One region of the Pseudoneobacillus rhizolycopersici genome, then DNA from elsewhere that is predicted to be linked to it. Evidence: predicted binding sites of a transcription regulator. Region 1 holds the regulator's gene; each other region holds the start of a gene.
What was found. Region 1 encodes LexA, which represses DNA repair genes until DNA is damaged. Its sites were predicted from a motif close to CGAACATATGTTCG; they were not measured.

Region 1 (7,588 bases):
TGTCTGCCCCTGCCCTATCGCAAAAAAGATGTCTTGTAGGACTGGTTTTGTTTCATTAGGATATGCGAAAGATTCAATGGCATATTGGATATCACCAGAAGGAACAGTTTCAATCGCATTAGGTATATCAGGCATTTCAATTTTCTCAGCTAATAACCCCTGGATTCGGTCATATGAAGCGCGACCGCGTTCAACGATGTTAAATAACCAACCAAACGCTAACATTGGCCAAATCAATAACCCTAAATAGGAAGTAAAGGACACCAATTGGCCAATTGTTAATCTACCCTCAATGACAAATTTCGCACCAAAAGATAATGATAGGAAAAAGGATATTCCGACAATAATCGAAATCGTTGGATCAAATAAAGAATCAACTTTAGCGACACTTACATTTTTTTGGACGACATCCTCGGATAAACTTTCAAAATCTTCGATATCCTCTTTTTCTTGACCAAAGGTTTTGATGACCTTAATGCCACTAATACTTTCTTGTGTCTTATCATTTAAAGATGAAAATGCCTCCTGCGCGCTGTGGAATCGTTTATGCAGCAAAGTTCCATACCAATTGGTTAGCAGCGCCATAAACGGCAATGGAATCAAGGCGATAAGCGTTAGTTTCCAGCTAATTGTAAAGGCCATCGCAAGAATGACAAATCCTCCCGTTGCAAGTGAATCGACAAATGTTAAAACACCGGAACCTGCCGTTTGCTGGACAGCCGAAATATCATTGGTTGCATGTGCCATTAAATCACCAACCCTTTTTCTTTGATAAAAGGATTGCGACATACTCGTAAAGTGTTGATAAAGTTTGTTTCGTAATAATTTCGAAAGCTTGACAGACGATCCAAAAATCATAATTCGCCAGAAATAACGAAGCACATACATGGAAAGTCCTGCTAATAGTAAAAAGAATATGTTTTGAACTAACCCACTTTTGGTAATACTGCCATCTTTGATTTGGTCTACTGTTAAACCGATAATTTTGGGCGGAACTAGTTGCAACAGCGCGACAAACATTAAAATAGCAATACCTGTGATATAAGCCTTCTTTTCCTGTTTAAAATACCACATTAAATCAAGAAATACTTTCATAACTTAACTTCCTCCAAATCTTAACTCCATGCATTCAATTAGTTTAACAAATATTCTTAAAATAAGGAAGATTTTTTGTTCGAGTTTCTAAATAAAAAAGCACCCATTTTGAAATGAGTGCTTTTGGAAATATTAATTATTTTGATGATTGCTTGTTCATTGCCTGCATCATTTGATTGATTTTTTTCTGGGATGGTTTTTGACCCATTTGCATCATCATTACTTTTAACATTTGCTCATTAATCGGTGGATTTTTCTTTAAATAGTTCATCATGTAACGACGAGCTATGAAAAATCCTAGTGCTACACCAGCTAGTAAGCATAGTATACCAACTAGAATGTAATAAAACATAAAACTTCCTCCTTCATGTTGTCTACCAAATACAGTCTAGCAAATCACACGTTATTATACAATATTTCATTTCAATTAGACAAATTTTCTTTCCTTAATCGGCTTTAGCCATCCGTAGCGCACATGATCGATATCAATCGCTAAGAAGGAAGCTTCACATTTTCTTAAAACCTCAAAAAAAACGGCCTCCGCCTCATAGTTTCCCTCTGCCTGGACAAGCAAGTACCCATCTCGAATCGATAGCGTCGCAACACTAGTCCTACCAACTAATTCGACTCTGTAAACTCCATTTTCAGCAATATACCCCTTGAGTTTGGCTAGCTGTTGGTTTAATACCTGATGAATTCGTAAGGATGGAATCGGTTTTGTAATATATCGGATTTGCTTTTGAATTATCTTTTTTAATTCTCCGTAAGAATGCTTCTCCTCTGAAAATAAATCAAAAAATATTCGCTCCCTACCAAAATAATGATTCGCGAATTCATCTTCTATCAAGTAAAGCTGATACACTCTCACTTGTGATCACTCCTCTTGGACAAGCCCCTTTTTCCTATTATAAATAATGAAGATAAAAAGGTTTGTCTGAAGATGTAAAAAAAAATGACTAGTTTTGTCGATTCATTCCTTTTATTAAATTTTATTATCTTAATTGACAAACATTCATCCAGTTGATATAATATGTTTCTCTTCGCATATTGAAGTAACTTGTTGAAGATGAAGTAAATAAATTGGCATTCTACGATTGTTTTTTGTAAGGACTTATTCACACTGGATCGGCTTCGGAGCCGTAAGGATGTTAGAGAGGTAGGGCTAACGTCGTTTAAGATTTAAAACGTTCAGGTGGAAATAGACCGCGGCAGCTTTATTTTAATAATATTGACAATTTACTTGTTTAAAGAACAGGTTACTTTTATACAAAAAGCGAACTAGAGAATCTAGTTCGCTTTTTTCCATTATCATAATAATGATTTTACTCGTGAAACAACGTTTTCTACTGAGAAACCATATTCCTTCATGATAATTTCACCTGGGGCGGATGCACCGAATGTGTCTATGGCTAAAACATCACCTTCATCACCTGTGTATTTATGCCATCCAAGTGATGCTCCCATTTCAATACCTAGTCGTTTCTTAACAGACTTAGGTAGAATGCTTTCTTTGTATTCTTTTGATTGAGTTTCAAAGCGGTCCCAAGATGGCATACTGACCACTGAAACATCAATTCCTTCGTTCAGCAGAGCTTTTTGCGCTTCAACTGCTAAACTTACCTCTGAACCAGTAGCCAAAATTAACGCATCTGGTGCTTCTTTAGATGCAGGGGAAATCACATAAGCACCTTTTGAAACTCCCTCATATGCTTTTTCTGATGTACCCGGTAATGTAGGAAGATTTTGTCTTGTTAATACTAATGCTGTTGGCTTATTCGTCGATTCCACCGCTAGTTTCCAGGCAGCTGCTGTTTCATTTCCATCGGCAGGGCGAATAATCGAAAGGTTAGGCATCGCTCTTAAAGCGGCTAATTGTTCGACTGGTTCGTGTGTTGGTCCATCTTCACCTACAGCAATACTATCATGGGTGAAAACATAAGTTACCGGAAGACCCATTAATGCAGCAAGGCGAATCGCTGGACGTAAATAATCGGAGAATACAAAGAACGTACCGCCGAATACTTTTAGGCCACCATGTAAAGCCATTCCATTTAATGCTGCCCCCATGGCAAATTCACGGACTCCAAACCAAATGTTTCTACCTTCAAAAGAACTTGGCAAAAAGTCAGCGGAACCTTTAATTGTTGTTTTATTAGAACCAGCTAAGTCAGCCGATCCCCCAAAGAAAGTTGGTAGATTTTTCGCAATTCCGTTTATTACTTCGGCTGATGAAGCTCTACTTGCTAAACTTTTACCTTCATTATAAACAGGAATATCCTTATCCCAACCTTCCGGAAGTTGATTGGTTACCGCTCTCTCCAACTGCGATGCTAAATCAGGGTACTCGTTTTTATATTGTCTAAAGAGATCGTTCCACTTACTTTCTTTCTCTTCACCATTTTCAATGACCATTTTGGTAAAGTGATGATAGACTTCTTGCGGAACATGGAAATCTTGATCAAAAGTCCATTTATACGCCTCTTTTGTTAATTTTAATTCGTCTGCACCAAGTGGAGCCCCATGGACATCAGATTTACCAGCCATATTCGGTGAACCATAACCGATAACAGTTTTTACTTCAATTAACGTAGGGCGATTTAAGTCTTGCTTGGCTTCCTCAATTGCGTTAGCAATCTCTTCTAGATTATTTCCATTATCTACCCTTAAGTACTGCCAGCCGTAAGCCTTGAAACGGTCAGCCACACTTTCTGAAAATGATTGAGACAAATCACCGTCTAGTGAAATGTCATTTGAATCATAAAGGACGATAAGTCTACCTAATTGCAGATGACCTGCTAAGGAAGCTGATTCAGCCGATACGCCTTCCATTAAATCTCCATCACCGCATATACTGTATGTATAATGATTGATTAATTCAAAGTTTTCCTTATTATATACGGCTGCTACGTGACGCTCAGCCATCGCCATTCCTACAGCCATTGCAATACCTTGACCTAAAGGACCAGTTGTGGCTTCTACACCAGCTGTATGTCCAAATTCCGGATGTCCTGGCGTTTTACTCCCCCATTGACGGAAAGATTTGATATCATCCATGGATAAATCATAACCAGATAAATGCAATAAACTATAAAGCAACATGGATCCATGGCCTGCTGAAAGGACAAAGCGGTCACGGTTGAACCAAGTTGGATTTTTTGGATTATGATTCATAAAACGTGTCCAAAGTGTGTACGCCATAGGCGCAGCCCCCATCGGCATACCTGGATGTCCCGAGTTTGCTTTTTCAATCGCATCAATCGATAAGGTTCTTATTGAGGCAATGGATAAGTCATCAATTTTTTCAATCATGATTTACATCCCTTTCAAGGTAAAGTATCCCTAAGTGTTGCTAGGGATTTCCATTTTAATATTAATTTGTCTATTAATTTAATACAACCTTTAGATAAGGCAGCATCCTAAAAAATTTCACTTTGTTAATAATTTGACACAATCTCTTTCAATTTATGTATCTTAGAAGAAGTTAGCCCCCTTCTAAGGTAGAAATTTTTTCTTAATGTAATGGCTTTTTAGTCTTCAGGTTTTTAATTTTTTCTGGAGTAACATCTTCTCCTTTTGGATCAATAATTTTAACATTTGTTATGGTATTAAGCATCGAAGAGCGAAACACTTCAAGATATTCTCGACGCAATCTAGACTGTTCTTTTGCTTCTTGTTCTGAAAGCCCAGTTGTTTTTGCCTTTTTTGCCAATTCATTAATTCGATTTAGTTTTTCCTTAGGCAGCATGAGCAAACCCTACTTTCTTTATAATAAAAATTCCATTTTAATGCCCTTGAACTTGGAATTACTAGTTGATACTACTAAAAAATAGACCTTTTGACAAGGCAAAAGGTCTACTGTTTCAATGAATCTATGTACTCTAAATACCGGCGATGGACTGTTGCTTTAGATACATCATAGCCAAACCCTCGTAAAGTGGCGGCGATTTCTGAAAAGGTCAATTTGTTATTGCGTAAATGAACGATTTTTTCAATCGGAACATCTTTCTTTTCGCGACCAGGGGAAGCATCAATATTTTTTAAGTTTTTTTGGGGTTGATATCCATTAAGAACAGCTCGTTTCATCCCCCGTTTAATTTTAGTATTATGGACTTTTCTTTGAAACTCTTCCACGATACTGACGATTTGCAGGATCATTGAATCAGCTTCTGATAATTGTAATTCTCCATGCTGTGAAATAGTACATATTTTTATACCAGCTTTTTGAAGGTGATAAAGCAGGGCAATTTTGGTATTTCCCCTTCCTAGTCTTGTTTCGTCTTGAATCAATAAAAATTGAATATTTTCTTCCGAGATTAATTGCAAAACTTCCAGTATTCCATCTCTATCAATTTCATAACCACTTGCTTGCTCCTTAATAATATTTACAACTTGTAAATTTTGACTTTCAGCAAGTCTAACTAATTCTTCTTCTTGCCTTTTTAAAGAACTTTCTTGACTTTCTTTTTTCGTGCTGACTCGACAATAGATAATTGCTTTCACGTTTATTCTCCTGTTGCACTAGCTAATTCAGTTTTGTAATCAGATAAATGATTCTTGACAGGTAAAATAATATCTTCCCCTGGAATTAATTCCGTTTCACTAATTTCATTTTGTGTTAAAACCCAATTGATAAATCTCTTTTTGGAAAGTCCACTCTTGTCTGAATATTGTTCTGCGAGCTCCCAAACAGTATCCCCCGGAACAATTGTAACACTTAAAAAATCCTCTTGTTTGATTTCAGTATCAGTTCCCAAAAAGAATCCAGTAATACAAAACGCAAGCAATAACAAAATAGTATATGAATTAGTTACCAATAGTTTTTTCATCTTCAAACACCTCTATCGAATATATGTTCTTATTTATTGATTTTATTATAAAACGAACATTTGTTTGTTGTCAACACTTTAACGAACTTATGTTTGTATCAGATGGAAAAACATGCTATACTAGATCTAACAAATTAATAGAGGTGCGTAAACATGACAAAAATATCAAAACGCCAGCAGGATATATTGGAATTTATTAAAGAAGAAGTTCGCGCCAAAGGTTACCCACCTTCCGTTAGAGAAATTGGTGAAGCTGTTGGACTTGCTTCCAGTTCAACTGTTCACGGGCATTTAAACAGATTGGAATCAAAAGGATTAATTAGACGCGATCCAACGAAGCCTAGAGCAATAGAAATTTTAGATGAATCTAGTTCTCCGTTACCAACACATAATGTCATTAACGTTCCGATTATCGGAAAAGTTACTGCCGGATTACCGATTACAGCAATTGAAAATGTCGAAGAATATTTTCCTCTGCCAGCTAGTTTTGGTTCTTCAGATGACCATATTTTTATGCTTGAAATTATGGGTGATAGTATGATTGAGGCTGGAATTTTGGACGGAGACTATGTAGTCGTAAAGCAACAAAGAACAGCAAATAATGGTGAGATTGTTGTTGCTATGACTGATGAAGACGAAGCTACAGTAAAAAGATTCTTTAAAGAGAAGGATCATTTTCGATTACAACCAGAAAACTCTTCATTAGAACCAATCATATTGCAAAACGTTTCCATTTTAGGGAAAGTTATTGGAGTTTACCGAAACATCCATTAATGATAAAGGCCTCTTAACCATATTGGTTAGAGGCCTTTTTTTATTCCTATTTAGCTACAAACGCTACCAGCTCGAGGTCATCAAGCCTCGATCGCTTTTTTAATACATTGTCATATACTGATCGCGTTCCCATTGATGAACAGTGGTACGGAAAATATCCCATTCGATTTCTTTCGCTTCGATAAAGTGTTCGAGTATATGATGACCAAGCGCTGAAGTGATGATTTCGTCGTTTTTCAGCTGAATGAGCGCTTCTAAAAGTGATGATGGAAGATCTCCAATACCTTCTTCCATGCGTTCTTCTTTTGTCATCACATAAATATTACGATCAACTGCTTGTGGTGGAGTCATTTTATTTTTAATACCATCTAACCCTGCTTTTAAAAGAACTGCCATTGCTAGATAAGGATTTGCTGCTGGGTCTACACTTCTAACTTCAATACGAGTACTCATTCCACGGGATGCCGGAATACGAACAAGCGGCGAACGGTTTTGAGATGACCATGCCACATAACATGGAGCTTCGTAACCAGGAACAAGACGTTTAAAGGAATTGACAGTTGGATTTGTTACAGCCGTAAATCCTTGTGCATGGGCAAGCACCCCTGCAATAAACTGACGGGCTGTATCACTCATTTGAATTTCACCATTTGGATCATAGAATGCATTTTCACCATTTCTAAATAAGGATAAGTTACAATGCATACCCGAACCAGCAACCCCAAATAATGGCTTTGGCATAAATGTCGCATGCAGACCATGTTTACGCGCAATGGTTTTAACCACTAATTTAAAGGTCTGGATATCATCACATGCTTTTAATGCATCGGCATATTTAAAGTCAATTTCATGTTGACCAGGCGCAACCTCGTGATGGGAAGCCTCCACTTCAA
Region 2 (7,588 bases), on a different contig from region 1:
AAACCTTCAATACTCATAAAAAATGTAAAATATACATATTTAATTTTATAGCTGCATATAGACCATTGTCAAGGGTTTGCCAGTCTATGCTAGAAATATCTAGAAACTCTTCTGTTTTTGAACGGCTTTTTCCTTAAAACGAAAGAGACTAGAAATATTCTAGTCCCTTCAATAAATTAATCTAAAAGTTCAATTTGATCTTCATCTTCTTCGGTTTCGGTAACAACCTTTACTCCATCAAGACCAAAATGGTCGCGAATTTTTTGTTGAATTTCCTGGCGTAGTGATGGGTTCTCTTTTAGGTATAGTTTCGCATTTTCACGGCCTTGTCCAATGCGCTCATTGTTATAAGAATACCAAGATCCGCTCTTTTGGATAATATCCAACTCTGAGCCGATATCAACGATCTCGCCCTCTCTAGATATACCTTCTCCATACATAATATCAACTTCAGCTGTACGGAATGGCGGAGCAACTTTATTTTTTACTACTTTAATTTTGGTTTTATTACCAACTAAGTCAGTTCCTTGCTTTAATTGCTCAGCACGACGCACTTCAAGTCTAATGGTAGAATAGAACTTTAGGGCACGTCCGCCAGGTGTCGTCTCAGGGTTTCCGAACATGACACCAACCTTTTCACGAATTTGGTTGATGAATACAGCGATCGTTTTGGATTTGTTGATTGCACCGGAAAGTTTCCGTAAAGCCTGTGACATGAGGCGTGCTTGAAGACCTACGTGAGCATCTCCCATTTCTCCTTCAATCTCCGCTTTTGGAACCAATGCCGCAACAGAGTCGATAACAATAATATCAATCGCCCCGCTTCGTACAAGAGCCTCAGCAATTTCTAACGCTTGTTCCCCAGTATCCGGTTGGGATAATAATAACTCATCAATATTAACTCCTAATTTTTGCGCATAGGCAGGGTCAAGTGCATGCTCAGCGTCAATAAAGGCTGCTTGTCCTCCACTTGCTTGCACCTCTGCAATGGCGTGTAGGGCAACAGTAGTTTTACCTGAACTCTCTGGTCCGTAAATTTCAATAATACGCCCTCTAGGGTATCCACCCACTCCGAGCGCCGCATCTAAGGCTAATGAACCACTAGGAACAGTTGAAATTTGCCGATCTGTCTGTTCACCAAGTTTCATGATAGAGCCTTTACCAAACTGTTTTTCTATTTGCTTTAAAGCCATTTCTAAGGCTGCTTTACGATCACTCACTCTATTTCCTCCTTTAAAATGAAGTAAGAAAAATCTAGTAAATAGCATTCTTACATCTTTAAATTCTAACTCTACTATAAACGTTTTTTGAAAGTTTGTCGAGCATAAAATCGAACATTCATTCGATTTTATTTTTCTAATACTTGGCTCAAAGTTGCAAAATCAGAACAAAAATGGAGTACTTTACTAAAATATCGCGCTTAAATATTCATTTTGTAAAATTGACTGAAAAAAGCACAGTGAACATCAAATGTTCAATCTGCGCTTTCAGATAGGTACTTTATTAAAAAATAATAGCCAAACTTCACGGCTCGGGTTCTAATCGCCTCTCTACTGCCAGCTAAATTTAATTTTTCTACAAATTGCTTTCCTTTAATATGAAGCCCAATATACACTGTTCCTACTGGTTTACCTTCCAACTCATCTGGACCAGCAACCCCCGTAAAGCTTATCCCTATGTCTGACTTCAATAGTTCTGCCATATTCGTTGCCAATTCAGTAGCACAAGCCTCACTGACAGCACCATCATAATCAATCGTACTTGGATTTACTTTTACTAGATTGATCTTTGCGTCATTGGTATAACAGACAACACCACCCATTAAGTGGCTGCCTGCGCCGGGAATGGAGGTAAATTGTTCCTGAAACATTCCACCAGTTAAACTCTCGGCACACGAGATTGTTAAGGCATTTTTATGAATTAGCGAAAATGCTTCTTTCAGCAAGGATGTATCATCGTACCCATAAAGATACTGACCGACTCGTTTGCGAATTTTTTCTTCCGTTTGGTCTAGTAATTTGTACGCCTCGGTCTCGTTATCATGTTTGGCCGTTAATCGTAACGTAACTTCACCATCTGAGGCAAGTGGGGCAATCGTTGGATTCGTCTGGGCATCGATTAAATCTTCTAACTCTGTTTCCAACTGTGCTTCTCCAATTCCAAAAAAGCGTAGAACCCTAGAAATAATTTTATCGTTCGTTGCCAATTTAGTATGTAACGCCTTGCGGCCATACACCGAAAACATTGGTTCCATTTCCTTTGGAGGACCGGGTAATAAAATATAAATTTTCTCATTATGTTTATATAACATACCTGGGGCCATACCATTGTCATTTTGCAAAACTTCACAGTTTTCTAAAACTAGTGCTTGTTTTTTATTATTGTCGGTCATTACTCGATTGGTTTTTGCAAAAAATTGTTCAATAGAACGAAGAGCAAATTCATCCATAATTAATGAAGTTTTTAAGTGATTAGCAATTGTTTCTTTTGTTAGGTCATCTTTAGTCGGCCCAAGACCTCCTGTTAGGAGGATAATATCCGATCTAGTGTCGGCAATCTTAAGTGCCTGTTTAAGTCTTTCGGAGTTATCCCCAACAACGGTGTGATAATATACATTTACACCTAATTCAGCTAATTGTTGAGACAAAAAACGGGCATTCGTATTAACGATTTGCCCTAATAAAAGTTCAGAACCAACTGCAATAATTTCAGCATTCAAAGGCTGAATCCTCCTTACCAACTTACTTGGAATTTTTAAATACAGCTTTATTTTTCACAAAATAATCCCAGCCAGACCAAACCGTAAAGATAAGAGCCACCCACATGGAAATTTCATCAAACGGAATGGAAAAATATTCAAAAATGGTATTGTGTAAAAGAAATGCCGAAATGGCCACAATTTGTGCCCACATTTTAATTTTCCCAAGCGTTTTCGCTGCGGCCACTTCACCTTGGCCGGCTAGAACTAATCTTAATCCAGTGACGGCAAACTCACGACTAATAATAACAATCGCAATCCAAGATGCAATATAGTTAAATTCAACCAATACTATTAATGCGGCGGATACTAAGAGCTTATCCGCGAGCGGGTCTAAGAACTTACCGAGATTGGTTACAAGATTATGTTTTCTCGCATAATGACCGTCCACCCAATCTGTAGAGGCGGCAAATATAAATATTAAAGCTCCTACAAAGTGTGTAACGGGTAAATCAACACCAAGAAAATACATTTCTCCCCAGTTGAATGGCATTAACATAATAATTAAAAACAAGGGAATAAGTAAAATTCTAGAAACCGTTATTTTATTTGGAATATTCATCCCTAAAACCTCCAATTACCAATATCAAACGTCCGATCAAATTTGTTCCTACATGAAAGCACACAAAAGAATAGCCATCTGAAAGATGTCTATTCAACAGTAGGAACAAAACGAATCACGATATCCTGGCGAACTTCATCGCCTGGGGCAATCGCATACTCGACTTTTTGATCATTCACATATATTTCTGTGTCTATAGATCTTCCGATAATCAAAACAGCCTCTGATTCTTTTGAATAATCAACCGTTTGACTTTCTTGCCCACCTTTTTTCAACATTCCTTGAAATAAAGAAAAACCTTTACCATTTTTCATATTTACCCAAGTTTCACCTGTAGAAACTAATTTTAATTCGAAACGATCGGTATTCTTTAATTCATATGTAGTTTTGTATCCACTGGAAGAAACGACAGAGATTTCCTGAGAGGGTGTATCAGGTGTTTCTTCAATAGGATCATTACTATCTGGACTATTGGGACTTTCTGGTGTGGGATTATCTGTTACAACATCATTTGACTTATCTTCTGAATCTGGCTCCTTCTTCTGTTTTTCACCTGCATTATCAACCTGGTATTGAACTGGCTCACTGTCTGTTTCCAGTTGTTCATTTGATTGGTCTCCTGCATATTTTTGAAGAAAATAATAGGCCAAGCCTGCCGCACCTAAAAGAAATACAATAATTAATACTTTAGGTAGCAAATCCAGTACTTTTGAATTTCCTTCGGGGATGCTTTTTCTAGTTTTAACACGAGAAAGTTCTGGCAATTCTGTACTTACAATCGAAGGAACATCCTCTTTATAAAGGTCAAAGATTTCCTCCGGATTTAAATCCACTGCTTCAGCATATTGCTTAATAAATGCCCGTATATAAAATTTTCCAGGCATAATTTTATAATTGCCTTCTTCGATACCAAGTAAGTACCGCTTTTGAATTTTTGTTAAATTCTGCAATTCATCCAAGGTAATACCTTTTGCTTCCCGAGCTTCCTTTAATCGATTACCTAATTCTGTCAATGCAAACACCTTCCATTTTAAAAATCAAATCCTCCAAAATCCGAGTCAGAGAACATCTGATTTTGATTTACTACTTCATATGTAATTTCTTCGTCAGGATGGCTTCTTAATTCAATGATATAGTCAAAATCATCTAATGTGTATTCTGTATTTTGAACAAATATATCTGGATGCTCCACCACTTTAACGGCAGATAAGCGCATAATTTCACGTACCAGCTGAAGATGGCGTTCATTTGCACGCCTAGTAGAGACAATTCCATCAATAATGAAGAGGTTATTTACGTTATATTCATCTTGAATGAGCTGATTACGTATCGTTTGCTTTAATAATGTCGACGAAACAAAAAGCCATCGTTTATTCGCACAAACACTTGCAGCTACAATTGATTCTGTTTTCCCAACACGAGGCATTCCTCGAATGCCAATTAATTTATGGCCTTCCTGCTTATATAATTCTGCCATAAAATCTACTAACAATCCAAGTTCATCACGACCAAACCGAAACGTTTTTTTATCATCTGCATCTCTTTGGATATAACGCCCATGTCGTACAGCTAGACGATCTCTAAGCTTCGGTTCCCTTATTTTTATTACTTTTATTGTATCCATCGTTGCTAAAATAGACTCTAATCTTTGGATCTGATAGTCATCTTTTGCTAAAATTAATAATCCTCTTCGACCTTCATCCACACCGTTAATCGTGATAATATTGATAGAGAGCATCCCTAAAAGCGATGAAATATCTCCTAATAAACCAGGACGATTTTTTTGAATTTCATATTCTAAATACCATTCTTTTTTATCCATAAGAACCCTCCTGAATTTATTGAAAGCTCGAAACGAAATTAAAATAGCAACAGGGTTTAAGAAAGAAGTCTAAACGACATTTTTCGCAAAAACCTCCCTACCTATCATATCTGATTTTAACTTATTATGAAAGAAAAAACACCAAAGAACAAAAGATAACGCTAAAAAGAGAGGGTGTTTCACCCTCTCTTTTTTGAAACTATTTTTGGACTAATTTCACCATCATATTAGCAATAGCTTTCTGCTCTTCCTCACTTGCCACTGACCAAAGATCAGACAAAATTCTTTCTTGATCATTTTTAGGTTCTACTTGCCCAGCAAGATAATCACCAATTTGGTAGGCCAAATCAGTAATAACATTATTACTCATTCCTTGGTCTTGTGCTTGGTCCAAGCGTTCTCCTAGGAAATCTTTCCATTGTTGCCAGTTATCTAAAACAGACATATATATACCTCCTATATAAGTAGTACAAGTATATTATGTGACCTATGTAATAATTTATACGCGACTTCCTTTGAAAAATAGAAGGTTTTTTAGCCATTTTAAGTGTACCAACCACCATTAATAGCTAGGACTTGTCCCGTAATATAGGAGGACATATCAGAAAGTAAAAACGAAACCCCATTAGCAATTTCCTCTGGTTTACCTAACCTTCCCATTGGAATTTCACTACTAATTAAGTTCATTTCTTCTTCATTTATATGTTGATTCATTCTTGTATCAATTACTCCAGGTGCAATCGCATTTACCCTTACCCCCGAAGGTGCAACCTCTTTGCTTAACCCCTTAACAAATGCAATTTGTGCACCTTTGACAGTGGAATAAGTGACTTCACAAGCCCCTCCAGTCTGTCCCCAAATCGATGAAATGACAATGATATTTCCTTTCCCTTTCCTAATCATTTTAGGCAAAAGCATTTTTGTTAATAACAATGGTGCTGTGATATGAACTTTAATTAATCTTTCCACAGATTCCCGGTCAATATCTGTCAATAAACCTATATGTGTATGTCCACCGCAATGTACAATCCCATCTAATGAAAAAATATTTGAAACCATTCTATCATATTCACTTTCGTTGCTTAAATCACCCTGAATGGGAATGTATTCTCCTTTATAGACTTTCAATTCATTTAGTAAATCGGCAATTTGAGCTTTATTTTGATGGTAATGTAAGTACAAGTTATAACCCTCTTTTGCCAATTGAGTTGCAATGGCTTTGCCAATTCCCCCACTTGCACCAGTAATAAAAATAAATCGTTTCATCCTTCATTCCCCGTTTTTATCCTCATTTTAACGTATAAAAATAACAAGCGATAGCTTAATCCGAAAAAAGGGAATGACTTTTAAAGTCATTCCAACTTCATTATTTTTTTGGCACTACCTGACAAACGGTAAACCTTTCTTCTGAAATAAACTCTGCTGCCGTCGATTTCACATCTTCCACTGTTATCTTTTCTAATGTTGGCACCACTTCGAATAGATCCATTTCATTAAACGCATACCGTGTAAATTGATTGGCAATATATTCCGGGGAATTGATGGAACGCAAAAATGCACCAATCCTTTTCTTTTTCGCCTTATTTAACGTTTCATCTGTAATCCCGGTTCCTTTTGCGGTATCTATTAACATATTCTCTAGACTTGCGGCCAATTGATCGGGCTCTCGAGTATCTCCACCAAGAATCGCAAAGCCAAAGCCGTGTTCCGCTGTAAAATCATAAGAGAAAGTCTCATCAATCAATCCTTCAGAGTACAACTTTTGATAATTTTCAGAGCTTTTACCAAATGAGAGGTCTAACAATAAATTTATTGTTAACTCCTTTATTTGCATTTCTTTTCCACTCAACTCTTCATTTTGCGCCTTTATTCCCACTAAACATTTTGGTGTTTGAACATTCATCTGTAAAATTTTCTTTTTTTCAGCTACTTGTTCTGGCTCTTCAGCAAATTGTCGTTTGATTTCGGGTTGTTCTTCAAACGGTTTTTTAGCCTGATTCTCTTTAATAAACTTCATCGTTTCATCTACATCAACAGGACCAACCACAAATAAGAGCATATTGCTTGGATGATAAAAAGTGTAATAGCATTGATAAAGCATATCTTTCGTAATTTCAGCAATAGAATCAATTGTTCCTGCAATATCAATTTTAACAGGATGATTTTGGTACATATTTTGAATGATCCCAAAATACAACCGCCAATCAGCGTTATCATCATACATCGTTATTTCTTGGCCAATGATTCCCTTTTCCTTTTCGACTGTTTTTTCCGAAAAGTATGGGTCTTGGACAAAATCAATTAACGTTTCCAAATTCCGATCAAAGTTTGAAGTGCTTGAAAATAAATAGGCCGTTCTTGTAAATGAAGTAAATGCATTAGCTGAAGCTCCCTGCTTACTAAACTGTTGGAATACATCACCATCTTCTTTTTCAAAAAGTTTATG
Region 3 (7,588 bases), on a different contig from region 1:
CTATCGCCTTATGGAATGGACTATTTCGAAATGGGGTAGAGAATTTAACATTCAAGGGGTTACAGACATTCGCTCGTTGCCGTTATTTTTAATGATTTTATCGATGTTCATGTTCGCGGCAAGCCCCTTATCCAATTTGGTTTCGCGCTACCAAGAATCGCGTGCAGATCGCTATGCAATTGAAATGATGGACAATCCTGAGGCAGCCATTACCTCTTTTCAAGAGCTGACTCGCTCTGGGCTAAGTCAAGTAAATCCGCCATCTTTGGTAAAAGTGTTCCGCTATGGTCATCCGACCATGCTTGAAAGAATATCAAGAATTGAACAATATCAAATCGAACATCGTTCAAACGATTAATATGATCGTATAAATAAAAAAGAGGGCTTACTTTTTCGGTTTTGCGAATCAGTAAGCCCTTTTTAAAATCGGTTGTTTAATTGAATGGTATTACTCATGGTGCGGAAGTCTCCTCCTCTTAGGTTCCAAATCGTTTATTAAGTTCTGTAAGCTGCCTTGAAAGCTTCATAAAGCATTCTTTGTTTCGCTGGTCAAGGCTTGAGTCAATCCTTTTCAACAATTTTTCCTTTTCGGCGCGTAGTTGGATTTCTGCTAATATCATTTCAATGTATAAATTTTGAACGAAGGTTTCTTTTTCGTTTTGTCGATTCATAGCACCGGTTTTCATTAAATTAGAGTAAGATTTGTCTTTCATTCTCATCACCCCTGATGCTTTTTTATATTATATGGAGGTGGAGGAATAAAATCAACAACATTTTTATAATTTTCTGAAAATATTTTTGTGACATTTTTTGAAACTTTTAACAAAAAATGAAATAAATTTATGTCGAAATGTTATGATAATTCCAAATAGGAAAGGAGTTGAGGAGTTTGCAAGACAGGAATTTTTCGGAATACATATTTTATAATAAGACTTATTTTGTGGAGCCAAAAATTTACGGCCAAAAAGTCTATACCCGAGTTGTTGAAGCAGATCGTGAGTTTTTAATTCCATGTAAGCCGTTAGACATCATTAAAGCAAGCTGCAATTATTATGGTTCAAGCTTTAAAGGGCGCTTAGAAGGGAGTAATCATGTTATTGGGAAAAAGCATAAAACCCCAATTGCCCTGGAATCCAACCTTTTTATCTTTCCAACTACGTCTCCAAGTCGATCTAATTGTTTTTGGGTGAATGAGCAGCATGTTTTAAATCAAGTAGCACATGCTTCTGATTCTACCGCTGTAACCTTTAAAAATAATCGGACATACCTGCTCCCTATTTCTGAGAGATCGTTTAAAAATCAATGGTTTACTGCCTCTCATTTGCGTAATAAGTGCCGGCAAAGAATTTATGATCTCGAAAACAATAAAGTTCAATTTTATTACCCAGATACCAATATTATCGAAGAAAAGGGAGAATATGGCGAATGAGATAACTTTGTTAGATGAGTCTTTTATATAAATAAAATTGCATTAATTCTTGTACTTTGTTTCGAATTCTAGGATTAAAGTAGCTATGCTGCTCTTCGTAGCCTTTATATAAAAAAGAAAACATAGTAAAGGACTCATCCCGTTTAATTTCTTTTACTTGGATTTGATTTTTTCGTAAAAATTGTTTGACTTCATAAAGCTCTTTTTGGATAACCTTCATGGCTTCTTCAACTAACTCCAAATAAGGTTTAGGTAATTTAAAGGGGCTTTTTTGAAAAAGCGTTAAGTCGCGATTAAATACGATTAAAACCATTGGCAAATAAATAGCCTTTTCAATCATATCTCGTTCCGGTTCAGGAATACGCGTCATAGCGAATGGCTCCTTTCGAAATATTAAGGAACATTTGTTCGTATATAGATTCTACAAAAAAAATGAATGAAACGCAAGTGATGAAGAAAAGAAAAAAATGTAAAAAGTGGTTTACAATGACAAAGATATCACATATAATAAAAATAATTATGAGAAAGGTGGGTGAAGTGCGATGAAAAAATTAAATGTGAAAACTCTCATTGTCGAATATCGTTGCATGGCCCATCTGTGCACATAATACAGTTATGTAGAATGATTGTGTCTTCTAATGCTGATTAAAACCATGGGCTATGCGTGCTTATGGTTTTTTATTATGCTTAAAAATTGGAGGAACACAAATTGAATATAAATGTAATGGGAATGAACGAAAAGGTAGCAGCAGAATTTGGACCATATCAAGAACAGGGCTACACGCTTGGAAGAGTAGCACTGGAACATAAAAGAATGTATCGGGTTTGGACGGAAAATGGAGAACCGCTTTGCGAAGTATCAGGGAAATTTTCGTTCCAAGCAACAGGAAGAGAGGACTATCCAGCCGTTGGTGACTGGGTTGTTCTACAAGAACGACAAAATGAAAATCGCGGAACAATACACGCGATTTTGCCTAGAAGCAGTAAGTTTTCGCGAAAAACGGCCGGCCAAGTAACAGAAGAACAAATCGTTGCTGCCAATGTTGACACAATTTTCTTAGTTAACAGTTTGAACGACGACTTAAACCTAAGAAGAATGGAAAGATATCTCCTATTAACATGGGAAAGTGGCGCTACTCCGGTGATCATATTAAGCAAAGCCGATCTTTGTGAAAATGTTGCAGCCAAAATTCTCGAAGTTGAGTCGGTGGCAATGGGGGTTCCTATCATTGCCATAAGTGCCCAACAGAATGACGGACTTGAACAGCTTGACCAATACTTGCAGCCGGGTAAGACCGTTGCCCTTTTAGGATCTTCAGGTGTCGGAAAATCAACCATCACTAATCATCTGTTAGGAACGGAAAAACAGGCGGTTCAGGAAATCCGGGAAGCCGACGATAAAGGAAAGCATACGACCACTCATCGCGAAATGCTTCTGTTGCCAAACGGAGCGATTTTAATCGATACTCCGGGAATGAGAGAGCTGCAGCTTTGGGAAAGTAGTGACGGGTTAGCGGAAAGCTTTCATGATATCGAAGTCTTAGGGGAAAATTGCCGCTTCCGAGACTGTAAGCACGTAAAAGAACCGGGTTGTGCCGTACAATCGGCCATCGAGAATGGGGAACTCCCTGAAGATCGGCTATTGAGCTACAAAAAGTTATTAAAAGAACTAGCCTACCTAGATCGCAAAATGGATAAAAAAGCGCAATCTGATGAAAAAAAGCATTGGAAAAATATTAGTAAACATATAAAACAAAAAAGCAAAGCTAAATAACGACAAAATCACCTCTTCGCATGAAGAGGTTTTTATTTGTCTCTAAGTCATAAATACGGTACTTTATACATAGGACAACTAGACAAATAGAAAACTAGAGATAAAATATATAGTAAATGGGAGAAGAATGGACGGTATTTTCATGAATTCAAGATCAACGAGACATCAGAAAAAGAAACGAAGAAGACCCAATTTAAAAAGAATATTAGCAATCATTTTTATCTTGATTACGGCAGTGTTAGTTTATGCCTATGTGCAATATAAGCAGGGAGTATCACAATCCTTGGAAGATGAGGAAGCACCAGAGCAGATTGAATATGAGTTTGATGGGGCTAAAGACCAATTCGGAGGAACGAATGTGTTGGTTTTGGGAAGCGATGCAAGGAAAAATGATACCGTATCACGAGCAGACACCATCATGATTGCCCATTATAACGAGGATAAAGGAACGTTCAAGGTTACTTCAATCATGCGGGATACTTATGCCGATATACCTGGGCACGGTTATCATAAAATAAATTCAGCCTTTGCATTAGGAGGACCGGACCTTTTACGACAAACCATTAAAAAGAATTTTGATATTGATTTGCAATATTATGCAATTGTTGATTTCCAAGGCTTTGTTCGCGTTATCGATGAAGCATTTCCAAAAGGGCTAAAGGTGAATGTTGAAAAGAAAATGACGAAAGCAGACCGAATAGGTGTTGATATTGAACCAGGTGAACAATATTTAGACGGGGAGCATCTTTTAGGTTATGTTCGCTTCAGAAACGATGCCTTATCCGATTACAATCGTGTGGAAAGGCAGCAAAAAATTGTTACAGAGATTGCTGATCAATTGATGAGCATTCATAAGCTTCCGAAACTTCCTAAGCTAGTTGGGGTTGTAAAACCTTACTTAAATACAAATATTAAAACATCGAATCTCCTATTTATGGGAAAGGATTTTATCTCAGGTGACCGTTCTCCTGTTACCACCTTTCGGATACCTGTAAAAGGAACCTTTGAAGAACGCAAAATACCCGGAGCTGGTGATGTTCTCTGGATTGATGAAGAGGCAAATAAAAAAGCCTTACATGAGTTTATTCAACAGCCATAAGGTAATAATAGAGCTAGGAGCGCCATAAGCAACTGCCATTTTTAGCTTATGGCTTTTTCGTATATAATTAAGAGGAGAAAGAGAATGGATTTTTCTACGTTAAAAGAATGGTTTACTATAGAAAATATAATGGGTTTAATCCAACAATATCGAGCATTAGGACCAATACCTGGCATCGTATTACCTATGCTAGAAGCCTTCCTTCCTTTTTTACCATTGTTTTTGTTCGTAATGGCCAACGCTAGCGCATTTGGACTATGGTTAGGTTTTTTGTTTTCCTGGATTGGTGCATGTATAGGGGCGTTACTCGTGTTTCTCTTTTTCAGAAGGTTTGGCCAAAAGCGTTTTTTAAACTTTTTACATAGATATGATAAGGTGAAAAAACTAATGACATGGGTTGAAAATCATGGATTTGGACCGATTTTCCTATTATTATGTTTTCCCTTTACACCTTCAGCCCTCGTTAATATCGTGGCCGGATTGTCAAAAATAAATATCTATCAATACATGTTAGCAGTATTAATAGGAAAATTTGTGATGATTTTTATGATAAGCTTTATCGGCTATGACCTACGATCGCTAATCACTCAGCCACTTCGAACAGCTATTGTGATCGCGGTCATCATCATTCTGTGGTATGTTGGGAAGAGAATAGAAGTAAGATTAAATATAAGTGGAAAAAGAAACCAACAAACAAATTGAAAAATAAAAACTTCATAAAAAAGGGGGGATCAGTTTTGAACGAGGCGTGGAAAAAGGAAGTAAAAGAGTGGATGAAAGCTTTTGCCATTGGACTTATCATTTTTGTATTTATTCGAACCTTCTTCTTTTCCAATTATGTCGTTGAGGGTGAATCAATGATGCCTACTCTCCAGAATGGAAACAAGCTAGTTGTAAATAAAATAGGCTATCAAATCGGTGATTTTAATCGTTTTGATGTAATTGTTTTTCATGCGAACCAGGAGGAGGATTTTGTAAAAAGAATTATCGGTTTACCTGGCGATAAAATTGTTTACGAGGATGAACAGCTATTTATTAATGGGAAAAAATTCGCAGAGCCTTTCCTTGAAGAATATCGGAAAGAAGTCCTTGGTGGCAGGCTAACCGGAGATTTTACTCTTGAAGAACTTACAGGTGAAAAAGTCGTTCCAAAAAACCATTTATTTGTCTTAGGAGACAATCGCTTAGGAAGCTGGGATAGCCGCCACTTTGGCTTTATCACAGTTGACCAGGTTGTCGGAAAAGTAAATCTCCGCTATTGGCCAATTGAAGATTTAGGGGTTACATTTTAAAAGCGCAGTAAATGCGCTTTTTTTTTGCCAAAATATCCTATCATTACCTTCGGTGTCGAACGTGTATTCGTATTTATTTTATGTTATGATAATGGATAGAAAAAAAGTAGTTAGGGGGAGAATGGATGTCAGTTCGTTTGTTAATTGGTCGTACGGGAAGCGGAAAAACAACCTACTGCTTAAATGAGATTAAAAGTGAGCTAAAGGATTCTCCTGATGGGGATCCAATTATTTATTTAGTACCAGATCAAATGACGTTTTTATCCGAATATCGCCTCATTTCAAGTGAAGAGATAAAAGGAATGATACGGGCTCAAGTATTTAGCTTTACTCGACTCGCTTGGAGGGTTTTGCAGGAAACAGGTGGGATTAGCAGACAGCATTTAACAAGTGTAGGCTTAAATATGCTTATACGCAAACTTGTCGAGGATAAAAAGGAATCATTAAAAATCTTTCACCAAGCAGCCGATAAAAATGGATTTATCGAGCAAGTGGAGCGGATGCTAACCGAATTTAAGCGTTATTGTGTCCATCCCGAGGAGCTCAAAACAAAAAGAGAAGGATTTTTCCAAAACAATCAAAACAAGGTGCTTCAGGATAAGTTACATGATTTGGAGCTAATTTATCAAAGCTTCGAACAATCATTACAAGGAAAGTATCTAGATTCGGAGGATTATTTTCGTTTACTGACTGACAAGGCGAGTCTTTCCTCCTATTTGAAAAACGCACAAATTTATATTGATGGTTTCGATAGTTTTACTCCACAAGAATATGGGATTATCTCCGCTCTAATGAAAAACTGTAGACGTGTCACGATTGCCCTGACATTAGATGAACCGTATTGGCAATCAGCGCCAGAAGAGCTTCATTTATTCCGGATGTCAGGAAGTACTTGTCAAACCATTTACGATATGGCAAAAGCCGAAGGAATTACGATAGAACCGGAGCTTCGATTCAACGAACAAAAAAGATGGCAGGACGATGCGCTATTTCACTTGGAGACTCATTTTGATACAAGGCCGGTCGTGAAATATAATCAAAAGGCAAATATTCAAATAGGACAAGCTGTCAACCGCCGTGCAGAAGTCGAAGGAATAGCCCGGAAGATTAAGGAATTTGTCCGCACAAAGGAAATTGAACGATATCGTGATATTGCCATCCTTATTCGAAATGGTCATGAATATCAGGAAGTACTTCAGACAGTCTTTGAGGACTATGATATTCCATATTTTATCGACCAAAAACGAACGATGCTTCATCATCCGCTCATTGAGCTAATTCGTTCAACCATTGAAATTATACATTCGAATTGGCGCTATGAGCCAGTTTTTCGAGCAGTAAAAACGGAATTATTATTCCCTCTCAAGGAGAATGATGCCTATCTTAGACAGCAGGCTGATCAATTAGAAAACTTTGTATTAGCCTATGGCATTCAAGGAAATCAGTGGACAAAGAAGGAACGGTGGATTTATCGAAGATATAAGGGGATTGAATTTGAAACAGCTATTCAGACCGATGAAGAAAAGCGAATGGAACAAAGTCTTAATGACATTCGTTTAAAAATTACGGCACCGATTCTGAGACTATCGAGAAGATTAGCGAAAGCTGAAAAAACGCATGAGTATTGTGAGGCCTTATTTTTATTTTTAGAAGAGTTGGATATTCCAGCAAAGTTAGAGGAATGGAAACAAATCGAGGATGAAAAAGGTAATCTTCTTCGTGCACGCGAACATGACCAAGCATGGGATGCCATAATTGATTTATTAGATGAATTTGTTGAAATTCTGGGTGAAGAAAAGTTGACTGTTAAACAGTTTGCCAGTGTCCTCGACTCAGGTCTAGAAACATTAAGATTTTCGATAGTCCCCCCGTCGCTTGATCAAGTATTGGTGGCCGATTTGGAAAAGTCAAGGCTTTCTGAGATAAAGGCAGCTTTTGTGGTTGGCTTAAATGAAGGAGTATTCCCCGCAAAGTTTTCTGATGATGGTATTTTA
Region 4 (7,588 bases), on a different contig from region 1:
GCATTTAATTTTTTCAAAAAGGATCAAAAGATAGTCGCAATTGGTGATTCGTTGACGCAAGGTGTAGGCGATGAAACAGGAACTGGCGGCTATGTCGGAATTTTGCAGAACACCTTTGACGACCATCATTTGAACATTTCTATTGAGAATTTTGGCAAAAGGGGCAATCGCTCCGATCAGTTGCTTAAACGATTGGAACAGAAAAGTATTACTACCGCTATCAAAAAGTCTGATATCGTCCTAATCACCATTGGCGCCAACGACATAATGAGAGTCGTCAAAACAAATTTCACCCATCTTAATAGTTTGGATCCTTTTATTGATGAGAGAGAATATTATACCGAGCGGCTTCGATCTATTTTTAACAAAATCAATGAGCTTAATCCCGATGCGCAGATCTATTTAATTGGATTCTACAATCCTTTTGAGCGCTATTTTAGCAATATTGAGCAATTGAATATGATCATGACAAACTGGAATGATGCCGGGAAGTCCGTAACAGAAGAATATGCTAATGTCGAATATATTCCAATTGATGATATCTTCATTCCATCTGAGGTTGATTTATTATCAGATGACTATTTTCACCCTAACACAAGCGGTTACAAACTCATTGCAAAGCGTGTTTTGGAGAATTTGAAAGAATTCAGTGAGGAAGAAACCGATGTGCTGCCAATAGAAGAGAGCGAGTAAGGTCAGGAAGAGGGCTCCTTGGCCTTTTTTGATTGAAAATGGAATAGGATGCTTGACATTTTTTATCAAGGCTGTTTTCAACTATGTGGTTAGCCATCTTTTGAAAGATTTAGTAAATTTTCAAAAGAAGAGCAATTAAAATTACGCAATTGAAATGAAAAGGAGAGCGTAAAAAAGACCGCTAATTAAACCTTCTTATCGTTATCTGTTCTCTCTTCGTATTGGATGTGATGTTTTGTATCTTGTATTGGTGCATCATGCTTTACATCAATTTTATTACCCATTGTTATTTCATCAAATGGTGTATATCTATTAGAAGGTGTTGATTTTCTTTTAAACATTCTGTAACAAATATATCCGATTACAGCAATTATGAATAAGGTAGAAGCATAAGCCATTACGCAAATCACTCCTTTGAATAGATTACTTAACATACTATTCTATTTAAGGTCAATATATTCCTTTCTTCAAAAGCAACAATCTTTTAGAGAACAGACTTTATCAAAAATATCCAAAAAGGGGATCAAATGAACAGATTTTTAGCTATATCTCCAGGACGTAACTCCATTAGTTAAAAGTTGCTAATTAGGAACGTTTGTTCTAAAATGATGGTAAAAATATACATAGAGGTGTTGATTGTGCGTCCTACCCTAACAAAGGATATTAGTATAGAAGATTTCAAGAATTATTATTGGCTTAAGGAAGAATTGCAGATATATTGTAGGGAAATTGGAATAAGTGCCACCGGTTCAAAAATGGATATTACAAAAAGAATTGAAATCTTTCTAAGAACTGGAGAGGTGATAAGCCTAATTAGAAAGTCGCGGGGGAATTCAAAGTCAAAGTTAACTGTACTGAAAGAAATAAATTTAGATACAGTTATCACGGAAAATCATCGCTGCAGTCAAGAGGTGCGGGCATTTTTTAAGTCAGCCATAAGTCCAAAATTTCATTTTTCTACCTTTATCCAAAATTACATCAAGAACAATATTGGAAAAACTTATCGTGATGTTGTTGCTGCTTGGCACGAGGAAGAAAAACGAAAAAAAGACCCGGCTTATCAAACAAACATTTCTTCACAATTTGAATACAATCAATTTACACGAGATTTTTTTGCTGACCCCAAAAATCAGGGGAAAAGTAGGGAAGATGTTATTGAAGCGTGGAATAAGATTAAAAAGCTACCTGGAAATAATAAATACATACCATCTATGTAAAGAAAGGGATGCCTCTGAATGGCATCCCCCGCAATTAATTCTTTAACTTCCCAGGATTTTTTATTTTTATCGAAACAACCTCACCGCAAGCCAAACAGACCTTATAAATCTTCTCGCAGCCCATTGCCATTTTCTTATCTAAAGGACGAAGATTCACAAAATCCGATGCTTGTACAAATGATTTTCCGCCACAACTTTGACACGCCAATTCATTAAGGATACTCATTTTCCATCACTCCTTTAATCATAAATACGATTATTATTGGTAAATAGTTTCAAATTTTTGTGGTAAAATTTCCTATTAAATTTGCTATACTTAGAGAAATAGATGATAGAAAAGGAGGTTTTTTCGTGGATAGAACGATTTTAGTCGTCGATGACCAGCCAGAAATCAGGGAATTAATTAAGCTTTATTTAGAAAAAGATGGTTATTTCATTTTAGAAGCGGAGAATGGACAAGAAGCACTACATACAATCGCCGCTCAAAAAATCGATTTAGTGCTGGTCGACCTCATGATGCCTCTATTAGATGGCTATCAGTTTATTAAAAAAGTGAGAGAGACACTTGCGATTCCGATTATCATCATTTCGGCCAAAAACGAAGACCATGATAAAATTCTAGGTCTGGGCTTAGGCGCTGATGATTTTATCCCGAAACCATTCAATCCATTACTGGTCGTGGCCAGAGTGCAAGCACTTTTAAGGAGAAGTTACAATTATGTTCGTGAGGTGTCGCAATCCACTGAAGTTCCGGGAACTCGGAGAAAAACGGTTGGCACTCTAATCTTAGATGAAGACACATTTTCAATTATTCGGAAAGACGAGGCCATTCCCCTGACGAAAATCGAATACAAGATTCTTGATTTGCTGATGGAATCGCCTGGTAGAGTTTATACGAAACAACAGATTTTCGAGCGAGCCTGGAATGACTATTATATTGATGGAGATGGCGATAACACTATTAACGTACATATTTCGAAGATCCGTGACAAAATTGAAGAAAATCCGAAAAAACCAAGCCATCTTAAAACGGTGAGAGGGCTTGGTTATAAATTCGAAAAATAGGGATGGGGTATGATTGACGAATTTTTTTAATAAAATTTATCCATCGGAAGAGGGATATTTTCCTTATATTTACTTGGGTAATATGATTATCCCAATCTATTTTCTTTTCCAAGAGCGGACCGAGAAACTATATCCTGGACTTTTATTGTTGTTACTATTTATTTTTCTTAATCGGCAGGCTTTTTGGAGTAAACGATACACTGCTTATTTTGTGGCTGCGGAAATGGCGATTACAATAGTGTTTGGCTATTTTTATAATCCATTGTACATCTATATTATTTTTGTTTATGTGTTTCAACTTGTTCGATTACCCGTGAAATGGCTGTATGGATTATGCGCCGGATTTACCGTCTTTAGTTTAATCCTGGTCTATCAAACGGCCATGCAACATCCTATTTATTATGCGATAACGCTCATCCCACCATTATTTGGGGGAAGTATTCTTCCTTTTATTATGAAGAGTTCGTTAAGGTATAAGGAATTAAACGAAAAACTAACGAGAGTCGCAAACGAATTGGAATGGAAAAATAAAGAAATGACGATTCTTGAGGAAAGTAAAAAACGTATGCTCGCGGACCTGTCCCATGATTTGAAAACACCAATGACGTCTATCCAAGGCTATTCACGAGCGTTATTTGAAGGGATGGTCGAAGATGAGATACAAAAGCAAAAATATTTGAAATATATTTATGACAAATCGATTCGCGTAACCGCATTAATCGATGAATTGTTTATGTTTTCGAAGCTTGATAATCCAGATTTTCCTATATATCGTGAAGAAACTGATTTATGCGAGTTTGTTCGTGGTGTTATTGTTGAATTTTATGAGCGGTTTCTTGAAAAAGAAATGGAGCTCGACATCGATTTGCCGGACGAAATGATGTTTTATCCTTTTGATCCGAAACTTCTCTATCGGGCCATGTCAAACATTCTTGAAAATACGATTAAATATAATCCGAATCGAACGGATGTCTACATAAGGATGGAAAGATCTATCGATTCTGCTATTATTGAGATTGGTGATAATGGGGTCGGTATCAATGAGGATATTGTCGAAACCTTGTTTGATCCGTTTGTTCGAGGCGACAGAAGTAGGAAGAATGATGGTGGGACTGGACTAGGTCTAGCGATTACGAAGAAAATTATCGAGAAACATGATGGCAAAATATCAGTCGATACACAACCCGATCGAGGGAAAACAAATTTTATTATTAAATTACCATTAAGGACCGCTGCTGAGTGATAGCAGCGGTTTTATGTGATACAATCACACCCAATTTATATGGGATATAATCTTAATTTGTTTAATAAAACTCACTACTAGTCCTTCCCTTCCAAAAAATATCCAAGATGTAGTAATTTTTAATAGAAAGATATGGTTGACTTAAGGTTAATTTAAGATTGCCCTTGTAGACTAAAGTTAATCAATTGAGTAAATGACTCTGGAAAGGGTGTTGGAATTGAAACAGACAGTTATTGAACTTGACAATATTAAAAAAGCTTATGGAAATGTGAAGGCCGTTGATGGGATTTCACTAAGTGTTCAAAAAGGTGAGGTGCTTGGAATCATCGGAGCAAACGGTGCCGGAAAATCAACCACACTCGAAATCATGATGGGCCTTCGTAAGCCGGATGCTGGTTCCGTAAAGGTTCTTGACATGGACATCACTAATACTTCCACTGAAATTAAACAAAAAATCGGTATTCAGCTCCAACAAACCTCTTTATACGACCGAATTAAAGTAAAAGAGGCGCTGGAATTATTCAGTTCCTACTATGAAAAAAAACGCGACCTTAACGAAATCATTCAAACATTGGGACTAGAACCATATTTAAATAAATATGTAAAGAATCTTTCTGGTGGGTGGCAGCAACGAACTTCATTGGCACTGGCTCTCGTCAATGATCCAGAAATCATATTCCTAGATGAACCAACAACTGGCCTTGATCCGCAGGCGCGACTTGAACTTTGGAATGCAATAAATAAATTTCGCGCTGAAGGGAAAACAATTATTCTTTCGACTCACTATATGGATGAGGCGCAACGACATTGCGACCGAATCGCGATTATTAAAAAGGGGCGTTTAGTGGCATGTGATCAGCCGAAGAATTTAATTGATTCGCTTGTAGCTGGTGAAGGAACGATGGAAGATGTTTATTTACAATACGCGGTAGGAGTATAAGGAGGAGAATTAAAAATGCAAACCGTTTTAACTCATACAAAAATGGAATTGAGATTATTTTTCCGAGAAACATTAGCTTTATTATTTACGTTTATTGTGCCGGCAGTTAGCTTTGTCGTCTTTGGCATGATGTTCAGATCCAATACTTATGAAGGTGGATTGGATTATTTCCAAGCTTACATTCCAAGTATGATCGCGATTATTATTTTTACAACAGCGTTCTTTTCGATGGGATTACAAGTGGTGATTGATCGTGAAAAGGGCGTTTATAAACGGTTAGCAGGAACTCCACTTGATCAAAAGGCCATTTTTACAGCGACAATTGTAAAAGGTTTTTTCGCGATTTATGTTGGTGCGATTGAAATATTACTTATTGCCAAGTTCGGTTTTGGCTCTGATTTAACGACAAATCCGCTACAGTTTTTTGTGGCATTAACATTTTGTTCCGTGGCGTTTTTTTCAATTGGGTTTATTGTCTCTAGTTTAGTGAAACGAATGCAAACGGCTTTAGGAATTGCGATGATTGCTATGTATCCGATGATGTTTTTATCAGGTGCAACTTTACCATTAGAGGCATTACCAGAGTTTTTACAAAAAATTGCTGTCGTAGTCCCACTTACTTACGTTGTAAATGTATTGCGTGATGGTTGGAATGGCACGCTCTTTGAAACGGGAGCCTTAATGGATTTACTTGTATTAACGGGCATTTTAGTTGTTTCGACGATTATTGGAACAAAATATTTTCGTTGGACAAATTAATTGTGTATAGGGCGGGGCTTTTGCGGACCAGGTTTCCGCCATGGTCCATTCATAAATTAATTTTAGGAGTTTCCCTATGAAAAAGCAGCAATTGAATCTTTTATACTTGACTCCCTCTACATTACCAATGCTTTTGATTGGATACCTTAATAAAAGCGTTTTATTAGTGACAGCGGGTATTATTTTACTGATATTTTATATTATCATTGGAATTAAGCAAGTTCGTGAGGGTAAAAAACGCAAATAGCCCTTCATTAATCCAAAAAAAATAAGAAAATGATAGCCCGGACTAAGGTATATAGGAGAAAAAGTAGGGATCCGACTATGAAAACTTTTCCCAAAACACCTAAAAATCTGTTAAAAGATCCGGGCTTACCTTTTTTCTGTACCTTTCGCATTAGTAAACCTACTAACAATATAGCAAACGCTGCTAGAACTAGCGGCATTGCCACGTCCCAAATTTCAACTAAACTCATTTTAATCAGCTCCATTATCATTTTTTCACCAAAAAGATAGATACATAAAGTATAATATTACCAGTACAAAAATTATAAATTATTGAGGGGAAATATGAAAAGAACAAAAACAAATTGGATTATTTCTGTATTTTTGGCTATCTTGTCTGGAACATTCATGTTTCTAAGTATGCCAAGTCATGATTTTGGAATCTTTGCTTGGTTCGGGTTAGTTCCATTGTTGGTGGCCATAAGGGGGAAATCACTAAAACATCAATCCATACTCATTAATCTTACTTGTATCATCTGGTCTGTTGGCACCCATTGGTGGTATCCGTCGATTTTTTCCCATTGGGGATATGTCATCATGATTGCAGGTGGTCTGTTTTATGGGGCATTTTTGAAAATGGGGATCGACATGCAAAGTCGTATCAAGTCATTTTATGGAATTCTTGCCTTGCCGATCACGTTTAGTGTTTTTGAATGGCTAAAAACGATTATTCCATTTACGAAAACTTGGTGGATTGAGCTGCTTGCCAAGTCACAATGGACCGTTCCAGAAAATCTACAAATCTTGTCCGTCACTGGGTTTGCCGGGTTAACCTTTTTGATTTTGCTCACAAATGTGATTTTGACGGAATTGGTTTTTTACCAAAGTGCCACGAAAGCGAAAATTGCTTTCTCACTTGTCTTGCTGCTTTTACCAATTGGAAACTATCTGTATGGCTATAGTTTGATTAAAAATAGTCAAGCGGAGTTGGCTAGTAATCCGGTCACGATTGCTGCGATGGTTGACCTCATTAATCAAGATGAAGAAGTGTTATCACTTGGCAGCGAAACGACAGCTGGGGATGGGTATCTAGCCGACACACCAGAAATGAAAGAAAAGATTTTTGAGATTAATCGTCAATTATCTAGAGAAATGGCCACAACAGAAAAAGCTCCTGATTTTATTGTCTGGGGCGAAAATGAGTTTATGAATACGAATGATGAAAATCTTTATAAAAGTTTAATGGATCTATCCAAAGAGTTAAATGCCCATTTCGTTGTTGACACCGTATGGCAAACCGATGACCATATGTATGATACGGCCATCCTAACGAGCCCGAAAGGAGAGGAAATCGGCAGAACGCCGAAAATTTTTACCCTTTGGGGCGAGGAATCCTATGGTTTTTCACCAGGTCCCCGAGACTATAAGGTTTATCAGACTGAACAT

Region 2: the regulator LexA is predicted to act here: its motif matches at 1,332-1,345, upstream of recA (recombinase RecA).
Region 3: the regulator LexA is predicted to act here: its motif matches at 5,651-5,664, upstream of addB (helicase-exonuclease AddAB subunit AddB).
Region 4: the regulator LexA is predicted to act here: its motif matches at 1,282-1,295, upstream of ACX9YW_RS00420 (DUF6434 domain-containing protein).

The regions. Positions count from the first base shown of each region.
Region 1 is NZ_JBTOOE010000006.1:212,636-220,223, forward strand. Features, by position in the region: gene ACX9YW_RS09205 (ABC transporter transmembrane domain-containing protein) at 1-1,095, opposite strand, end outside; gene ACX9YW_RS09210 (YneF family protein) at 1,232-1,447, opposite strand; gene sirA (sporulation inhibitor of replication protein SirA) at 1,523-1,963, opposite strand; gene tkt (transketolase) at 2,404-4,404, opposite strand; gene ACX9YW_RS09225 (DUF896 domain-containing protein) at 4,607-4,840, opposite strand; gene ACX9YW_RS09230 (YneB family resolvase-like protein) at 4,948-5,595, opposite strand; gene yneA (cell division suppressor protein YneA) at 5,598-5,921, opposite strand; gene lexA (transcriptional repressor LexA) at 6,075-6,695, shown strand; gene glnA (type I glutamate--ammonia ligase) at 6,795-7,588, opposite strand, start outside.
Region 2 is NZ_JBTOOE010000007.1:20,923-28,510, forward strand. Features, by position in the region: gene recA (recombinase RecA) at 177-1,220, opposite strand; gene ACX9YW_RS09365 (competence/damage-inducible protein A) at 1,475-2,719, opposite strand; gene pgsA (CDP-diacylglycerol--glycerol-3-phosphate 3-phosphatidyltransferase) at 2,742-3,320, opposite strand; gene ACX9YW_RS09375 (helix-turn-helix domain-containing protein) at 3,410-4,342, opposite strand; gene ACX9YW_RS09380 (DUF3388 domain-containing protein) at 4,351-5,142, opposite strand; gene ACX9YW_RS09385 (DUF3243 domain-containing protein) at 5,342-5,587, opposite strand; gene ymfI (elongation factor P 5-aminopentanone reductase) at 5,686-6,408, opposite strand; gene yfmH (EF-P 5-aminopentanol modification-associated protein YfmH) at 6,509-7,588, opposite strand, start outside.
Region 3 is NZ_JBTOOE010000005.1:94,781-102,368, reverse strand. Features, by position in the region: gene ACX9YW_RS07545 (M48 family metallopeptidase) at 1-358, shown strand, start outside; gene ACX9YW_RS07540 (IDEAL domain-containing protein) at 477-713, opposite strand; gene ACX9YW_RS07535 (competence protein ComK) at 890-1,429, shown strand; gene ACX9YW_RS07530 (YhjD family protein) at 1,440-1,799, opposite strand; gene rsgA (ribosome small subunit-dependent GTPase A) at 2,139-3,203, shown strand; gene ACX9YW_RS07520 (LCP family protein) at 3,346-4,302, shown strand; gene ACX9YW_RS07515 (TVP38/TMEM64 family protein) at 4,387-5,004, shown strand; gene lepB (signal peptidase I) at 5,040-5,594, shown strand; gene addB (helicase-exonuclease AddAB subunit AddB) at 5,720-7,588, shown strand, end outside.
Region 4 is NZ_JBTOOE010000001.1:72,307-79,894, forward strand. Features, by position in the region: gene ACX9YW_RS00410 (SGNH/GDSL hydrolase family protein) at 1-693, shown strand, start outside; gene ACX9YW_RS00415 (DUF3951 domain-containing protein) at 879-1,091, opposite strand; gene ACX9YW_RS00420 (DUF6434 domain-containing protein) at 1,332-1,910, shown strand; gene ACX9YW_RS00425 (hypothetical protein) at 1,945-2,136, opposite strand; gene ACX9YW_RS00430 (response regulator transcription factor) at 2,262-2,975, shown strand; gene ACX9YW_RS00435 (sensor histidine kinase) at 2,989-4,218, shown strand; gene ACX9YW_RS00440 (ABC transporter ATP-binding protein) at 4,436-5,158, shown strand; gene ACX9YW_RS00445 (ABC transporter permease) at 5,174-5,917, shown strand; gene ACX9YW_RS00450 (hypothetical protein) at 5,994-6,164, shown strand; gene ACX9YW_RS00455 (nitrilase-related carbon-nitrogen hydrolase) at 6,488-7,588, shown strand, end outside.